One region of the Sphingomonas morindae genome, then DNA from elsewhere that is predicted to be linked to it. Evidence: predicted binding sites of a transcription regulator. Region 1 holds the regulator's gene; each other region holds the start of a gene.
The links. The regulator LexA, encoded in region 1, represses DNA repair genes until DNA is damaged. The targets are predictions, from matches to a motif close to GTTCCNCNCTTGTTCT.

Region 1 (4,208 bases):
CGCTGCCGCTCGACGGGGTGACGCTGGAGCTGGTGCTGGAACCCGCCGCCGTGACCGCCACCGCCACGGTGCGCACCACCCACGGCACCGGGGTGGAGATGGAGGCGCTGACCGCCGTCTCGGTGGCGCTGCTGACGCTCTACGACATGGTGAAGGCGGCGGATCGCGGCATGACGATCGAGGCGGTGCGGCTGCTCGCCAAATCGGGCGGTCGCTCGGGCCCGTGGCGGGCGGCATGAGCCTGCTGCCCGTCGCCGAGGCACAGGCGCGTCTGCTCGCGCTCGCCCCGCCGCTCGCCGCCGAAACGGTCGCGCTTGGCCTCGCCGCCGGGCGGTACGCGGCGGCGCCGGTGCTCGCCCGGCGCGACCAGCCCGCGGCGGCGCTCTCGGCCATGGACGGCTATGCGATCCGCTACGCAGAACGGCCCGGCCCGTGGCGCGTGGTGGGCGAAAGCGCCGCCGGCGGCGGCCTTGGCCGCCCGCTGGCGCCGGGCGAGGCGGCGCGCATCTTCACCGGAGCGCCGGTGCCTGAGGGCGCGGATTGCGTGCTCATCCAGGAAGAAGCCGCACGCGAGGGCACGCGGCTGGTGATGGCCGGCGAGGGGCCGCGCGGGCCGGGCGGCAATATCCGCCCCCGCGCGACCGATTTCGCCGAGGGGCGGGTGCTGATCGAGGCCGGCGCGCGGATCGAGGCGCGGCGGCTGGCGCTGGCCGCGATCGGCGGCCATGGCACGCTCTCGGTCGGCCGCCTGCCGCGGCTGGCGCTGATCGCGACCGGCGACGAGCTGGTGCCGCCAGGCGCGCCGCTGGCGGGCGCCCAGCTTCCCGCCTCCAACTCGCCGATGCTGACGGCGCTGATCGGGCCGCGCGCGATCGTGGCGGATCGCGGCATCATCCCTGACGATCTCGCCCAGATCGCGCAGGCGTTCCGCGAGGCCGCGCGCGAGGCAGACGTGATCGTCACCACCGGCGGCGCCTCGGTCGGCGATCATGATCTGATCCGCCCGGCGCTGACCGAAGCCGGGGCGACGCTGGATTTCTGGCGGGTGGCGATGCGGCCGGGTAAGCCGCTGCTCGCCGGCCGCCTCGGCGGCGCGGTGGTGCTGGGCCTGCCCGGCAACCCCGTCTCCGCCTATGTGACCGCGACGCTGTTCCTGCTGCCGCTGCTCGCGCACCTCGCCGGCAGCGCCCATCCCTGGCCGCGCCCGCGCACGGTGCGGCTGGGCGCGGCGCTGCCCGCGACGGGCGTGCGCGCGGACTATCTGCGCGCGCGGCTGGAGGGCGACACCGCGTTCGCACCCGATGGACAGGATTCGGCGGCGCTGCTGGCGCTGGCGGCGGCCGACGGGCTGATCGTCCGCCCCCCCCATGCGCCGTCGGCGGCGATCGGCGACTCGGCGGCTTTGCTCGATTTCGCCTGATCGGTACGTTGACACGCCCCGAACGGTTTCTTATACGTTCGCCATCCGTTCCTGGATGCGGGGTTTCCAATGCTGACGCGCAAGCAACATGAGCTGCTCCTCTTCATCCATGATCGGCTTGAGGCGGATGGCGTTTCGCCCTCGTTCGAGGAGATGAAGGCCGCCTTGGATCTCAAATCCAAGTCCGGCGTGCACCGGTTGATCCGGGCGCTGGAGGAGCGCAGCTTCATCCGCCGCCTGCCCAATCGCGCGCGGGCGCTCGAGGTGGTGAAGATGCCCGAGCGCACCATCCCCGCCAAGGCCGCGCCGCTGGCCGAGGCGCCGCGTCCGCTGCCCCGCGCCGCGAACGACAGCGTGGTGGAACTGCCGCTGCACGGGCGCATCGCCGCCGGCCTCCCGATCGAGGCGCTGGAAGGCCAGGCGACACTGCCCGTTCCCGCCGCGCTGCTCGGGCCGGGCGAACATTATGCGCTCGAGGTCGCCGGCGATTCGATGATCGAGGCCGGCATTCTCGATGGCGACTACGCGCTTATCCGCCGCACCGAGACCGCGCGTGACGGCGAGATCGTGGTCGCGCTGATCGACGAGAGCGAGGCGACGCTCAAATTTTTCCGCCGCGAGGGCCAGATGATCCGGCTCGATCCCGCCAATCGCAGCTACAGCGCGCAACGCTACGAGCCGGGCCAGGTGCGCGTGCAGGGCCGGCTTTCGGGGCTGCTGCGCCGCTACTGATCCGCCCGCGCTGCGGCGCGAGCGCCACGCACGGCGTGACGCGCCCACGCTGCGGCCGGCTCCAAAAGCGCCCGCCGTCTCGCCCGCCCGCGCGCTGTGCCGGGCTCGAGACGACACCCGTCAACGCACGGGCGAGTCCGCCCAGGGCTTGCCCGCCGCCCAGGCGGCGACGGTATCGATCCGCGGCGGGGCGAGGCGGATCGCGAGGCCGCCCGTGCGGGCGAGCAGCGCGGCATCCGCCTTGAGCCAGCGCGGCCGGCACCAGCCCGGAAGCCGCCGCTCGCTGACCATGATATCCGCCCAGGCGCAGACCGGCGCCAGCGCCGCGCGCCGCAGCGGATAGGCGCTGCGCGTCGCCGCGATGCGCCAGCGCCGACCGGCCGCCGCCCGCTCGGCGAGGCACAAATCGGCGCTGCACCGCCCTTCGGGCAGCGCCTCCCACGCCAGCGCCGCCGCGCTCTCCTGCCCGCCCAGTTCGGCGAGCGCGCCGCGCACATAGTCGCCGGTGCGCGCGCGGAGCAGCGCGAGCGACCCATCGGCGCGACGCAGCGCGACATGGCGGCCGTCCGCGGTCACCACCAGATCGACCGGCGGCGTCGCGGCGATGAGGCCGAGCCCGGCGATCAGCGGCACCAGGCCCGCAACCCGCGCCCGCGTGCGCCACAGCGCCAGCCACAGCCCGCCCGCGACGATCAGCGCGAAGGCCGTTCGGCTCATATCGGGGACCAGCGCCACCGCTCCCGGCAGCAGCGCCACGCGCCGTGCGAGCCAGAGCAGCAGCGCGAGCGCCTGCGCGACCACCCACCAGGCCGGCGCGGCGAGCCCGAGCGGCTCCAGCAGCAGCGCCAGCGCCTCGGCCGGCATCACCACCGCGCTGGTCAGCGGGATCGCGACGAGATTGGCGAGCGCGCCGTAAAAGCCCGCGCGGTGGAAATGGTAGATGGCGATCGGCATCAGCGCCGCCTCCACCACCAGCCCCGCCAGCAACAGCCCCGCCCCGGCGCGCGCCCATCGCCGGACGGCGGGCTCGGGCCGCGGCGCCAGATGGCGTCGCACCGGCGCGGCCTCATACAGGGCGACCAGCGCCAGCACCGCCGCGAAGCTGAGCTGGAAGCTCGGCCCCGCCGCCTGATCGGGCCAGGCGATCAGCACCAGCAGCGCGCCGCTCGCGACCAGCCGCAGCGTGATCGCCTCCCGCCCCAGCGCCGCGCCCGCCAGCACCAGCAGTGCCGCGATCAGCGCGCGCAGCGTCGGCACCGCCGATCCGGTGAGCACCGTATAGAGGCTGCCCGCCACCGCCCCCAGCGCGGAGGCCAGCAGCGGCACGGCGATGCGCAGCGCCAGCCAGGGGAGCAGCGCCAGCAGGCGCCGCGCCGCGAAGATGGTGGCGCCGACCATGGCGCTGAGATGCAGCCCGCTCACCGACAGGAGATGCGCCAGACCCGAGCGACGGAACGCCTCGGCATCGTCCGGCGCGATCGCGCCGGTATCCCCCGTCGCCAGCGCCACCGCCACCGCCCCCGCCGCGCCCGGCACCCGCGCCAGGATGCGCGCGCCCAGCGCCCGGCGCGCCGCGCCCAGCCGGGCCTCGAGCCCGCGCGACGGCACCCCCGCCAGCCGCACCGGCCGATCCAGCACGCGACCGCTCGCGCCCAGCCCGGCGAACCAGGCGGTGGCGCGGAAATCATAGCCGCCGGGCGCCAGCGCCGGCGGCGGCGGCACCAGCCGCGCGCGCAGCGCCAGCACCATGCCGGGCGCGAGCGTCAGGGGCGGGGCGATGGCGGATCCGGGTGCGGGCGGCGCATCGGCCAGCATCACCCGCACGCGCTTCGGCAGCGCGTCGCCGCGCGGGGCCAGCGTCAGCCGCGTACCGCCGCGCGCGGGCAGCGCCTCCACGCCGCGCACCTCCGCCACGAGCCGGACCACGCGCGGCCGATCGAGCCGCGGCGTCGCCATGCGCTCGGCCTTGTGCCAGATGAGCGCGCAGCCCGCGCACAGGCCGAGCGCGGCGAGGCCGAGCGCGCGCGCCGCCCGGCTCGCGCCGCCCAGCCCCAGC
Region 2 (4,208 bases), 1.1 Mb from region 1:
CGGCGGTGCGGATCGCGTCCTCGTCATGCTCGACGACGATCACGGTGTTGCCGAGATCGCGCAGCCGCCGCAGCGTCACCAGCAGCCGGTCATTGTCGCGCTGGTGGAGGCCGATCGAGGGCTCGTCCAGCACATAGAGCACGCCAGACAGGCCCGAGCCGATCTGCGAGGCGAGCCGGATGCGCTGGCTCTCGCCGCCCGACAGCGTGCCCGAGGTGCGATCGAGATTGAGATAGTCGAGCCCGACATTGTCGAGAAAGCCGAGCCGCTCGACAATTTCCTTCAGGATCCGCTCGGCGATCTGCTTCTGCTGCTCGCTCAGATGGTTGGGCAGGTCGCGGAAAAAGGCGAGGGCGGGGCCGACGGCGCGGCGCGTGGCGGCGGCGATGTCCTCGCCGGCGATCTTCACCGCCAGCGCCTCGGGCTTGAGCCGGGCGCCGCCGCACACCTCGCACGGTTTGGCGGACTGATATTTGGCGAGCTCCTCGCGCATCCAGGCGCTTTCGGTGGCGAGCATCCGCCGCTCGAGATTGCCGATCACGCCCTCGAACGGCTTCTTCACCTCGTAGCTCTTGCGCCCGTCGATGAAGCGCAGCGTCACCGGCTTGCCGCCCGAGCCGTGCAGCACCAGCTGGCGCTGCGCCTCGCTGAGCGCGTTCCACGGCGTCTCCAGCGCGAAGTCCGCCTCGCGCGCCAGGCTCGCCAGCACCTGCATGTAATAGGGCGAGGGCGGGTTGGATTTGGCCCAGGGCACCACCGCGCCCTGCTTGATCGAAAGATGATGGTTGGGCACCACCAGCTCGGGATCGAAATACAGCTTCTCGCCCAGGCCGTCGCACGCCGGGCAGGCGCCCTGCGGGGCGTTGAAGGAGAAGAGCCGGGGCTCGATCTCGGCGATGGTGAAGCCCGAGACGGGGCAGGCGAATTTCTCCGAGAAGGTGAGCCGGTCGGCGATGCCCTCGGGCAGGCTCGTACCCTTCATCTTCTTGCCGGCCGCCGCCAGCGCCTCGCCCTCGGCGACGATATCGACATAGGCCAGCCCCTCGGCCAGCTTCAGCGCCGTCTCGAAACTGTCCGCCAGCCTTGTCTCGATGCCCTCGCGCACGGCCATGCGATCGACGACGATGTCGATGTCATGCTTGTACTTCTTGTCGAGCGCGGGGGCGTCCTCGATCTCGTGCACGGTGCCGTCGATGCGGACCCGCTGGAAGCCCTGCTTCTGCCACTCGGCCAGCTCCTTGCGATACTCGCCCTTGCGGCCGCGCACGGCGGGCGCGAGCAGGTAGAAGCGCGTGCCCTCGGGCAGCGCCATCACCCGATCGACCATCTGGCTCACCGTCTGCGCGGTGATCGGCAGGCCGGTGGCGGGCGAATAGGGCACGCCCACCCGCGCCCAGAGCAGGCGCATATAATCGTAGATCTCGGTGACGGTCGCCACCGTCGAGCGCGGGTTGCGCGAGGTGGTCTTCTGCTCGATCGAGATGGCGGGCGACAGACCTTCGATATGGTCGACGTCCGGCTTCTGCATCAGCTCGAGGAACTGGCGCGCATAGGCCGACAGCGATTCGACGTAGCGGCGCTGGCCCTCGGCATAGATGGTGTCGAAGGCGAGGCTGGATTTGCCCGAGCCCGAAAGCCCCGTGATGACGATCAGCTTGTCGCGCGGCAGGTCGAGATCGACCCCCTTGAGGTTGTGCTCGCGGGCGCCACGGACAGAGATATGGGTCAGCATAGGGGTTAACGTTCCATATTTGTTCGGATTGGGCAAGTGCCTCCGCGCACATGGGAAGCGCCTCGGCAAGGACAAGGGCGGCGGTGAAGTTCGGTTAACAAACCGCTAGGGATTATTGCTTAGACTTTGGTCATGGCCAGACGCTGCCCCAGCCTCGATCATCCCCGCCACACGGGCGCGATGCTGGCGGCCGGCATCGGCTCGGCGCTGCTCGCCATCCTCACCCTCCGCCTAGTCAGCCACGATGGCGCGATCGCGGCGGTGTGGCCGGCCAATGCGCTGCTGCTCGCCACCGGGCTGCGCCTGCCGCGCCACCGCTGGCCCACCTTGCTGGCGATCGGCTATGCGGGGAGCACGGCGGCGGGGCTGGTGGTGCGCGGCTCGGCGCCGGTGCCGCTCGCCTTCGCCGCGTGCAACATGCTGGAAGTGGGTCTGGCGCTGTTCGGCCTGCGCGCGGCGGCGCTGCGCCGCGAGGGGCTGCTGCCCGATCCGGCGGCGATGATCCGCTTTCTCGGCTGGGCGGGGCTGATCGCGCCGGCGGTCAGCGGGGTGGTCGCCGCCGGCGCCGCCACGCTGCTGCTGGACACAGGCTATGTACGCGCCTTTCGCGTCTGGTTCCTGAGCGACGGGCTGGGCCTGCTGATCTTCACCCCGATCTTCGTCTCGCAGCTGCGGGGCGATTATGCGGGCTGGCTGCGCAGCTGCGCCCCGGCGCGGCGGCTGGAATGCGTGGCGCTGCTCGCCCTCACCGCCCTCACCGCCGTGATCGTCTTCTGGGGCGCGGAGCGGCCGCTCCTGTTCCTGCCCTTCGCGCTGATGATGCTCGTGGCCTTCCGCCTCGGCCAGCGCGGCACGCAGGTCTCGGTGCTGATCGTCGCGCTGGCGGGAATCAGCGCCACGCTGGTGGGGCGCGGCCCGCTGCCGCTCGTCTCGCCGGTGCCGCTGGAGCAGGCGCATTATCTGCAATTCTACCTCGCCACGCTGCTGCTGACGGGCCTGCCCGTCTCCACTGCGCTCGGCGCGCGCCGCGCGCTGACCGCGCGGCTGGCGGAGAGCGAGGCAATGCTGCGGCTTCTCGCCTCGCGCTCGGCCGATGTGCTGCTCCACATTGGCGCGGACGGCCAGTGCCGCGCCGCCGATGGCGCGACCATGACGCTGTTCGGCCGCGCGCCCGCGGATCTGGCCGGCATGGCGCTGTCCGCGCTCGGCGGCGATCTGCTGGTGGAGGGGCATCGCGCCGCGCTGAGCGAGCCGGGCCGCTTCCATCAGATCGAGTTCAGCCCCGTGGAGGGCGAGGCGCGCTGGCTTGAGGCGGCGATCTGCGCCGTCTCAGCGGGGGAGGGCGGCGCCGGCGGCAGCGTCGCCACCATCCGCGACGTGACGGCCCGCAAGCGCACCGAACTGGCCTTGTCGCGCAGCGCCCGCACCGACAGCCTGACCGGGCTGCTCAACCGGGCGGGATTTCTGGAACGGCTGGACCGCGCGCTCGCCGCCCATGCGCGCGTCCATGTGGCGATGATCGATCTTGATCGCTTCAAGCCGATCAACGATCGCCATGGCCACGCCGCCGGCGATGCGGTGCTGGTGGAGGTGGCGGCGCGGATCGGCGCGCTGGTGCGCGGCGAGGATGCGCTCGGCCGGTTCGGCGGCGATGAATTCGCGCTGCTGCTGATCGAGGAGGGCGAGGAGCGCAGCCAGAGCCTGTGCGCCGCGATCGCCGCGCAGGTGGCCGCGCGGCCGGTGGCGATCGGCGCCGGCCTGTGGGTGCCCATCTCGATCAGCTGCGGCATGGCGCGGCACGATGGGATGGAGCCCGCCGCGGCGCTGCTGGCGCGTGCGGATGCCGCGCTCTATGCGGCCAAGCGCAACGGCCGCAACCAGGTGTCCGCCGCCTGAGACGGGGTGGGGCCGGCGGGGCGATGGCGCCGCCGCCGGCCCGCCGCGATCAGATCGCCGCCTTCAGCTGATCGACCAGGTCGGTCCGCTCCCAGGTGAAGAGATCGCCCTCGGCGTCGCGGCCGAAATGGCCGTAGGCGGCGGTCTTCTGGTAGATCGGCTTGTTGAGCTTGAGATGCTCGCGAATGCCCTTGGGCGTCAGCCGCACCAGCGTCGGCAGCAGCTTCTCGAGCTGCGCCTCGTCGACCGTGCCGGTGCCGTGCGTGTCGACATAGAGCGACAGCGGCTCGGCGACGCCGATCGCATAGCTGAGCTGGATGGTGCAGCGCTTGGCGAGCCCGGCCGCGACCACATTCTTGGCGAGGTAGCGCGCGACATAAGCGGCCGAGCGGTCCACCTTGGTCGGATCCTTGCCCGAGAAGGCGCCGCCGCCATGCGGCGCCGCGCCGCCATAGGTGTCGACGATGATCTTGCGGCCGGTCAGGCCGGCATCGCCATCGGGGCCGCCGATCTCGAACAGGCCCGTGGGATTGACGTAGATCGACTCGTCCGCCGGCAGCCAGCCCTCGGGCAGGATCTT
Region 3 (4,208 bases), 450 kb from region 1:
CATTCGGAGTTTAGCGTGAGCGCCTCTCGCCGTCCGCCCCGTCGCGACCGGCGCGACGCCCCGCCCAAGCGCACCCGCTCCTCGGGCGGCGACGACGGCCCGCGCGACGGCGACGAAAGCCCGCGCGGCGGCGCGCGCGCCCCGTCCGGCGAGCGCCCCGCGCGCAAGGGCCGCGTGCCGCGTCAGCGCGCCGATGGCAGCCTCGCGGTGCGCCCGCGCGACGGCGAGCGCCCGAGCCGCACGCGCGCCCCGCGCGACGCGACGCCCGCCGCGCGCGACGGCGAGCGGCCTGCCCGCGCGCGGCCGTCCGGCGAACGCGCGCCGAGCGCGGACACGCGGCCGGCGCGCGCCGAGCGCGCGGCCACCGGCGCGGCACGGCCGGTCCGCGCGCGCGGCGAGGACGCCCGCGCCCCCCGCGCCGCGCGCGACGAGGCCGCCCCGCGCCCGCGCCGATCCCAGGCCCAGTCCGGCCCCGCCACTTGCCGCGACGGCGCCGCCGAGACGCGCGCGCCGCGCCCGCGTGGCGAACCCAGCCGCACCGCCCGCGACGCCGCCGGTACGCCTTCCTCCCCCGCGCGCGGCGGACGCCCCGCGTCGCAGGCCCACGCGCCAAGGCGCGATGCGGCGGATCCGGCGCCGCGTGCCCGCGCCGCGTCCGGACGGGCGGCACGGAGCGCGGCGACGCCCGCCGCCGGCACGCCCCGCGCCGCCGGCGCGGCGCCGCGCGGCAAGGCGCCCCGTCTGCGCGCCGATGGCAGCGCCGCGCTGCGCACCCCGCCTCCGGCCGAAGCGACCGCCCCCGCACCCGCCCGGCGTGGGCCGCCGCAGCGCATCGCCAAGCTGCTGGCGCGCGCGGGCGTCGCCTCGCGCCGCGAGATCGAACGCATGATCGGCGAGGGCCGGATCGCGCTGGACGGCGTGCCGCTCACAACCCCGGCGACGGTGCTGCCCTCGCTCCAGGGCGTGACGGTGGACGGCGCGGCCGTCGAGGCGGCGAGCCCGACGCGCCTCTTCCTGTTCCACAAGCCCACCGGGCTGCTCACCACCGAGCGCGATCCGCGCGGACGCCCCACCATCTATGATCGCCTGCCCGACGATCTCCCCCGGCTCATGCCCGTCGGGCGGCTCGACATGAACACCGAGGGGCTGCTGCTGCTCACCACCGATGGCGAGTTCAAGCGCCAGCTCGAATTGCCGCGCACCGGCGTGCCGCGCACCTATCGCGCCCGCGCCTATGGCGAGGTCAGCCAGGATCAGCTCGAACAGCTGATCGAGGGAATCGAGATCGACGGCATCCGCTATGGCGAGATCGACGCCAATCTCGAGCGCCGCACCGGCCGCAATGTGTGGATCGAGCTGCGGCTCGCCGAGGGCAAGAATCGCGAGGTGCGCCGGGTGCTCGAGCATCTCGGGCTGCAGGTCTCGCGGCTGATCCGCGTCGGCTACGGGCCCTTCGTGCTGGGCGATCTGCCGGCGGGCGCCGTGGGCGAGGTGCGCCAGCACGAACTCGTCGCCTTCCGCCAGACGCTGAAATGAGGATCATCGCGGGGCAATGGCGCGGGCGGCCGCTGGTGGCGCCCCGCAGCAGCGAGACCCGGCCCACCGCCGATCGCGCGCGCGAGGGGCTGTTCTCGATGCTGACCAGCCGCCTCGGCGCCTTTGACGGGCTGGCGGTGCTGGATCTCTTCGCCGGCACCGGCGCGCTCGGGCTCGAGGCGCTGTCGCGCGGCGCGGGCACCTGCCTGTTCGTGGAGCAGGATCGCGCCGCGCTCGCCGCGCTGCGCACCAATATCGAACGGCTCGGCGCCACCGGCACCGAGGTGAAGGCGCAATCCGTCACCACGCTCGGCCCCGCCGGCCGGGCGCATGATCTGGTCCTGCTCGATCCGCCCTATGCGATGCGGGCGGGCGTGCCCGTGCTGGAACGGCTCGCCCGGCTCGGCTGGCTGGCGCCCGGCGCGCTCGCCAGCGTGGAGAGCGGGCCGGGCGAGACGGTGCGGCCCGGCGGCTTCGTGGTGGAAGCGGAGCGACGCTATGGCGCCGCCCAGCTCACCCTGCTGCGCTACCAGCCACCCGCCTGATCACCGTCAGCGCAGCGTCACCTCCACGCCCGGTGCCTGATAGGCGGCGAGGCGCTGGACGGCATCGGCCTCCATCTCGCGGCGGCACCGCGCGCTGTCAGCCCGCATCGCGGGCGTGGCCGAGCCATTGTCGCACGCGCGCGCGCTGGCGCGCTTGAGCCGGTGGAAGAACAGCGCCCGATCGGCGGGGCGCCCGAGGTCGAGCCCGGCGACCTCGACGCGCGCCGTCACCGGCTCGCGCAGCTGGGCGAGAAGCGGCGTCGCCGGGGCGAGCGCCAGCGCGGCCGCAAGCGCGGCCGTGAACGTGGAACAAGTCATGTTGATCTCCTGCGATCCCTGCGCGCGCCGCACCGCCTGCTTGGGCGGCGACATCCGCCTCGCCGGCTCCCGCTAGCCGCAAATCGTTTCGGTTGCGGGACCAAGCCATGACGCGCGCGCGGCACGCCGCCGCCGCCGGGCTGCGCGCGGCCATTGCCTAGACGATCCACGTTCCCTACCTGTTCGGCGGTGAGCATGTCTTCGTCCCCCGCCCCCGCCCCCGCGGCCGAGCCCGGCTATCTTCAAGGCCTCAACCCGGCGCAGCGCGATGCGGTGCTGACCAGCGACGGCCCCGTGCTGGTGCTGGCCGGCGCCGGCACGGGCAAGACGGCGGCGCTCACCGCGCGGCTAGCGCATCTCATCGCGACGCGCCGCGCCTGGCCGTCGGAAATCCTCGCGGTCACCTTCACCAACAAGGCGGCGCGCGAGATGCGCGAGCGGGTCGGCCGCATTTTGGGCGAGGGCGCGGAGGCGCTGCCCTGGCTCGGCACCTTCCACGCCATCGCCGCCAAGATGCTGCGTCGCCATGCCGAACTGGTGGGGCTTCAGGCGAACTACACCATCCTCGACACGGACGATCAGCTGCGCCTGCTCAAGCAGCTGATCGTCGCCGCCGGGCTCGACGAGAAGCGCTGGACGGCGCGCGCGCTGGCCGGGCTGATCGATCGCTGGAAGAATCGCGGCTGGACGCCGCACGAGATCGACGCCGCCGAGAGCGAGGCCTTCGCCAATGGCCGCGGCGCCGAACTCTATGCCGCCTACCAGGCCCGGCTGGCGGCGGTGAACGCCTGCGATTTCGGCGATCTGCTGCTCCACATGCTGGTGATCCTGAAGCGCCACCGCGACGTGCTGGAGCTGTACCAGCAGCGCTTCCGCTACATCATGGTGGACGAGTATCAGGACACCAACGCCGCCCAATATCTCTGGCTGCGCCTGCTCGCGCAGAGCCACCGCAACATCTGCTGCGTCGGCGACGACGACCAGTCCATCTATTCATGGCGCGGCGCCGAAGTCGCCAACATTCTGCGGTTCGAGCATGATTTCCCGGGCGCCAAGACGGTCCGCCTGGAACAGAATTACCGCTCCACGCCGCACATCCTTGCCGCCGCCTCGGCGGTGATCGCGCACAATGATTCGCGGCTTGGCAAGGAATTGTGGACCGCGCTGGAAGCGGGCGAACGGATCGGCGTGATCGGCGTGTGGGACGGGCCGGAAGAGGCGCGCCGCGTCGGCGACGAGATCGAGGCGCTGCGCCGCGGCGGCGGCAGCTACGATCAGGCCGCGATCCTCGTGCGCGCCCAGCACCAGACGCGCGAGTTCGAGGATCGCTTCATCGCGATCGGCCTGCCCTATCGCATCGTGGGCGGCTTCCGCTTCTACGAGCGGGCCGAGATCCGCGACGCGCTGGCCTATCTCCGCATCGTCCACCAGCCGGCGGACGATCTCGCCTTCGAACGCATCGTCAACACGCCCAAGCGCGGCCTGGGCGACAAGGCGGTGGCGCGCATCCACCAGCTCGCCCGCGCCGAGCGCCTGCCGCTGCTGCTGGCGGCGGCGCGACTGTGCGATACCGACGAGCTGAGTGGCGCGGCGCGCAAGTCGCTCGGCCGGCTCGTGGGCGATGTGGCGCGCTGGCGCGATCTCTCGTCCAGCCTGCCCCATGCCGAATTGTGCCGCCAGATCCTCGATGAGAGCGGCTACACCGCCATGCTCCAGGCCGATCGCTCCGCCGAGAGCGGGGGCCGGCTCGAGAATCTCACCGAACTGGCGCGCGCCATGGAGGAATATGAGACGCTGGGCGGCTTTCTC
Region 4 (4,208 bases), on a different replicon from region 1:
GTCGAGCCCTTCCTCGCCACCATCCATGGCGCCCGCGCGGTCGACACGGTGCGGAGCCTGGGGCTGCCCGGCGTCGATGCCGAGGCCGAGGCGGCGCGCATCACCGAGGCCGAGCTTGACGAGCTGGACGGGATCGAGGCGATCGGCGGAGCGGTCGCGCTGCTCGCCAGCCTGCCGGCCGAGCGCTGGGCGATCGTCACCTCGGCGCCGCGCGCGCTGGCGCTGCGCCGGCTCGCGGCGGCGGGCCTGCCGCTGCCCGAGGTGATCGTGACCGCCGACGATGTCGCGCGCGGCAAGCCCGCGCCCGATGGCTTTCTGCTCGCCGCCGAGCGGCTCGGCCATGCCCCGGCGGAATGTCTCGTCTTCGAGGATACGCGGGTGGGGCTCGCCGCCGCCGAGGCTGCCGGCATGGCGACCTTGCTCATCACCGCCACCCACAGCCATGCGGTGGAGAGCGCCTCGCCGCGCATCGCCGATTATGCGGCGCTGCGCGTGGAGGCGCTGGCGGACGGGCGGCTGCGGCTCGTGGACGGCTAAGCCGCCGGCGCCCATCCCTTGTGGGGTGCCCGCTAAAATCGATCGGCGCTGAGCCTTAGCGGCGGTCGCGCGTTGGCCGGGCGATGATCGATCTTCCCCATGCCGCCCTGCTCGCCGGTCTGGGCGGCATGCTTGTGCTGGCCACCTGGCTGCCGCTGCTGCTGCGCCACCTGCCGATTTCGCTGCCGATCCTGTTCCTGGCGGCGGGCTATGGCCTGTCCTTCACCGGCTGGGTGCATATGGACGCCCGCCAGTTCGGGCAGAGCGCGCTCGCCGAGCAGCTCAACGAGGCGGTGATCCTGATCGCGCTGATGGGCGCGGGGCTGCGGCTGGACCGGCGCTTCGGCGTGCGGCGCTGGGATCCGGTGTGGCGGCTGCTGCTGATCGCCATGCCGCTGACGATCGGCGCGCTCTTCCTGGCCGGCCAGGCGCTGCTCGGCCTCGCCGCGCCGGCCGCGCTGCTGCTGGCGGCGATGCTGGCGCCCACCGATCCCGTGCTCGCCGCCGATGTCCAGACCGGGCCGCCCGGCACCGGCGATGGCGGTCATAGCCGCTTCGGCCTCACCGCCGAGGCGGGGCTGAACGACGGGCTCGCCATGCCCTTCGTCGCGCTCGCGCTGGCGCTGCAGCAGGGGCGGCTCGATCTCGGCCATTGGCTGGGGGTGGATATCGCGCTCGAGCTGGTGGTCGGCGCGGCGATCGGGCTGGTGCTGGGGCGCGGCTTCGGGCTGATGATGTTCAAGCTGCCCCGGCTGAAACTCTCCGACACGGGCGAGGGGCTGGCGGCGATCGGCATCGCCTTTCTGATCGATGGCATCAGCCAGATCCTGCACGGCAACGGCTTCATCGCCGTGTTCGTGGCGGCGGTGGCGATCCGATCGACCAAGCCCGAGGATGCGTTCCACGGCGCCATGGCGGATTTTTCCGAGCAGGTGGAGCGCGTGCTGGTGATGCTGGTGCTGCTCCTGTTCGGCTGGGGGCTGGGCAAGGTGGGGCTGCACCGGCTGGACTGGGGCATGTTTGGCTTCGTCGCCCTGCTCATGCTGGTGGTGCGCCCGGCCGCCGCGATGATCGGCTTTCTCGGCGCGCCCTTGCCCTGGGCCTCGCGCCTGCTGATGGCGGCCTTCGGCATTCGCGGGATCGGCACCTTCTTTTATCTGCAATATGGCCTCAACCGTGCCGAATTTCCGCAAAGCCAGACGATCTGGACGGCGGCGTCGCTGGCGGTGCTCTGCTCGATCCTGCTGCATGGCATCAGTGCCACGCCGGTCATGCGTCGCGCCGATGCCTATCGCGCCCGGCTGGAAGAGGAGGCGGCGGCCGAGAAGGCCGATGCGGACGCCGGCGCGCGAGGCTAAAGCTTGGAACAGCTTGCCTTATCGACCGTAGGCGCGAAGCCTTGCCGCCTTTCCCTCATGCGGAGCCGCTATGTCCGATCTTCCTGTCCTGCATCTCGTCCGCCATGGCGAAACCGCCTGGAGCCTGTCCGGCCAACATACCGGGCGCACCGACATCCCGCTGACCGAGGCGGGCGAGGCGGCGGCGCGCGCGCTGGCGCCGCGGCTTGCGGATCTGCGCGTGGCGGCGGTGTGGACCAGCCCGTCCAGCCGGGCGCGCCACACCTGCGCGCTGGCCGGCTTCGGCGATCGCGCCGAGGTGCGCGAGGATCTCGCCGAATGGGATTATGGCGCCTATGAGGGCCGCACCACGCGCGAGATCATCGCCGAGCGCGGCGATTGGCGCCTGTTCCGCGATGGCTGCCCCGGCGGCGAGACGGCGGCGGATGTCGGCGCGCGCGCGGCGCGCATGGTCGCGGCGGCGCGCGCGCTCGATGCGGATGTGCTGATCTTCTCGAGCAGCCATTTCCTGCGCGTCTTCGCCGCCACCTGGCTCGGCCAGGCGCCGGAATTCGGCGGCGCGCTGATCCTCGGCACCGCCGCCGTCAGCCGGCTGGGCTATGAGCATGATCGTAGCGAGCCGGTGATCCGCCTCTGGAACGGCTGAGCCGGCCCGGCGCCGGCGCCGCCGCCCCTCCGTCGCCATCGCCCGCCGATGGTTGACTCCATGCGCGTTCGAGAAGAACATAAGGAGAACAACGGAGTCGTGTCCTCGTCATGTCGCTTAGTCCCGCCTCTGCCCGGCTGGAAGCCCTCAAGGCCGAAATCCGTGCGCTCGCGCCGGTCGGCCGGGGCGAGGGGGCGAGCCTTGGCTTCGATCTCCCGGAGATCGATTCGCGGCTCGCTGGCGGCGGGCTGGCGCGTGCCGCGCTGCACGAGGTGGCGGGCGAGACGGTGGCGATCGGCGATGATGCCGCCGCCACCCTGTTCGTCGCTGGTCTCGCGGCCCGCGCCGCCGCCGCGCCGGTGCTGTGGATCATGGCGCGGCCCGATCTCTTCGCGCCGGGCCTCGCCGGCGCCGGCCTGCCCGCCGGCCGGCTGATCCAGATCGAAGCCGGTCGCGATGCGGATGCGCTGGCGGTGATGGAGGATGCGCTGCGCCATGGCGGCGCGGCGGCGGTGGTGGGCGAGGTGACGCGGATCGGCATGACCGCGACGCGCCGCCTCCAGCTCGCCGCCGAGGAGGGCGGCGCGCTGGCGCTGCTGCTGCGCCGCTGGCGTCGCGCCGCCGAGGATCCGCTGGCCGAGCCTTCGGCCGCCGTCACGCGCTGGCGGATCGGCTGCGCGCCTTCGGTGCCGCTGCCGGTGCCGGGGGTGGGGCGCGCCTGCTGGCGCGTGGCGCTGGCGCGGCAGCGCGGCGGTGCGCCCCATAGCTGGATAGTGGAGGGATGCGATGCGCAGGGTCGCCTCGCTCGTCCTGCCGAGCCTCGCGATCGATCGGCTGCGCCGCTCGATGACGCGGCCCGGCGGGCGGCCTGATCAGGCCGAACAGGCGCGCGGCGCCGGTCCCGCGCTCGCCGCCCTGGCCGAAACGGGCGAGGCGGAGAGCGACGCGGCCTGTTCCTGCCCGCGCGGCGGCGGCTGGCGGCCCGGCGCGCGCTGGGCGCAGGCGGAGGCGGCGGCCGCCGGCGGCGCGATGCGCGAGGCGGGCGAGACCGCCGGCAGCGTGCGGCGCGCGCTGCGCGATGCCGAGATTGCCGGCCTGCCCGCGCATCAGCGGCCGAGCCCGCGCGAACTGGGGCGCCGTTCGGAAGCGGCGGACAATCCCTTCAAGGGCCGGTTCGCGCCCCGTCCCGACGCGGCTTCGGCGCTGTCCGCTCCGGCCCCTGCCCCGGCGCCGGCGGCGCCGCTGGTGACGGCGCGGGCGGAGCGCCAGCGCATGGTGATCGCCGCCGCTTGTGCCGCCGCGCGCGCGCTGGGCCTGATGCCGGGCATGGCGATCACCCATGGCCGGGCGCTGGTGCCGGATCTGGTGGTGGAGCCCGAGGATCCCGCCGGCGATGCCCGGCTGCTCGCCCGGCTCGCCACGCTCGCCGCGCGCCGCTGGACGCCCATCGTCCAGATCGATCCGCCGGACGGGCTGCTGCTGGATCTCACCGGCGTGGCGCATCTTCATGGCGGCGAGGAGCGGATGGCGCGGCGCATCCTCGGCCTGTGCGCGCGGCGCGGGCTGGAGGCGCGCATCGCCATTGCCGGCACGGTCGGCGCCGCCCATGCGCTGGCCCGCTTCCGCGCGGCGCCGCTCTGGCTGTGCCCGCCCCAGGGCGAGGCGGC

Region 2: the regulator LexA is predicted to act here: its motif matches at 1,743-1,758, upstream of uvrA (excinuclease ABC subunit UvrA).
Region 3: the regulator LexA is predicted to act here: its motif matches at 2,570-2,585, upstream of LHA26_RS12780 (ATP-dependent helicase).
Region 4: the regulator LexA is predicted to act here: its motif matches at 2,616-2,631, upstream of LHA26_RS17735 (ImuA family protein).

Annotation. Positions count from the first base shown of each region.
Region 1 is NZ_CP084930.1:2,159,381-2,163,588, reverse strand. It holds gene moaC (cyclic pyranopterin monophosphate synthase MoaC) at 1-239, shown strand, start outside; gene LHA26_RS10590 (molybdopterin molybdotransferase MoeA) at 236-1,420, shown strand; gene lexA (transcriptional repressor LexA) at 1,490-2,152, shown strand; gene LHA26_RS10580 (ComEC/Rec2 family competence protein) at 2,273-4,208, opposite strand, start outside.
Region 2 is NZ_CP084930.1:1,050,114-1,054,321, reverse strand. It holds gene uvrA (excinuclease ABC subunit UvrA) at 1-1,732, opposite strand, end outside; gene LHA26_RS05205 (sensor domain-containing diguanylate cyclase) at 1,865-3,628, shown strand; gene metK (methionine adenosyltransferase) at 3,678-4,208, opposite strand, start outside.
Region 3 is NZ_CP084930.1:2,611,101-2,615,308, reverse strand. It holds gene LHA26_RS12795 (pseudouridine synthase) at 16-1,536, shown strand; gene rsmD (16S rRNA (guanine(966)-N(2))-methyltransferase RsmD) at 1,533-2,081, shown strand; gene LHA26_RS12785 (UrcA family protein) at 2,088-2,453, opposite strand; gene LHA26_RS12780 (ATP-dependent helicase) at 2,595-4,208, shown strand, end outside.
Region 4 is NZ_CP084931.1:215,616-219,823, forward strand. It holds gene LHA26_RS17720 (HAD-IA family hydrolase) at 1-537, shown strand, start outside; gene LHA26_RS17725 (cation:proton antiporter) at 621-1,895, shown strand; gene LHA26_RS17730 (histidine phosphatase family protein) at 1,966-2,541, shown strand; gene LHA26_RS17735 (ImuA family protein) at 2,652-3,413, shown strand; gene LHA26_RS17740 (Y-family DNA polymerase) at 3,328-4,208, shown strand, end outside.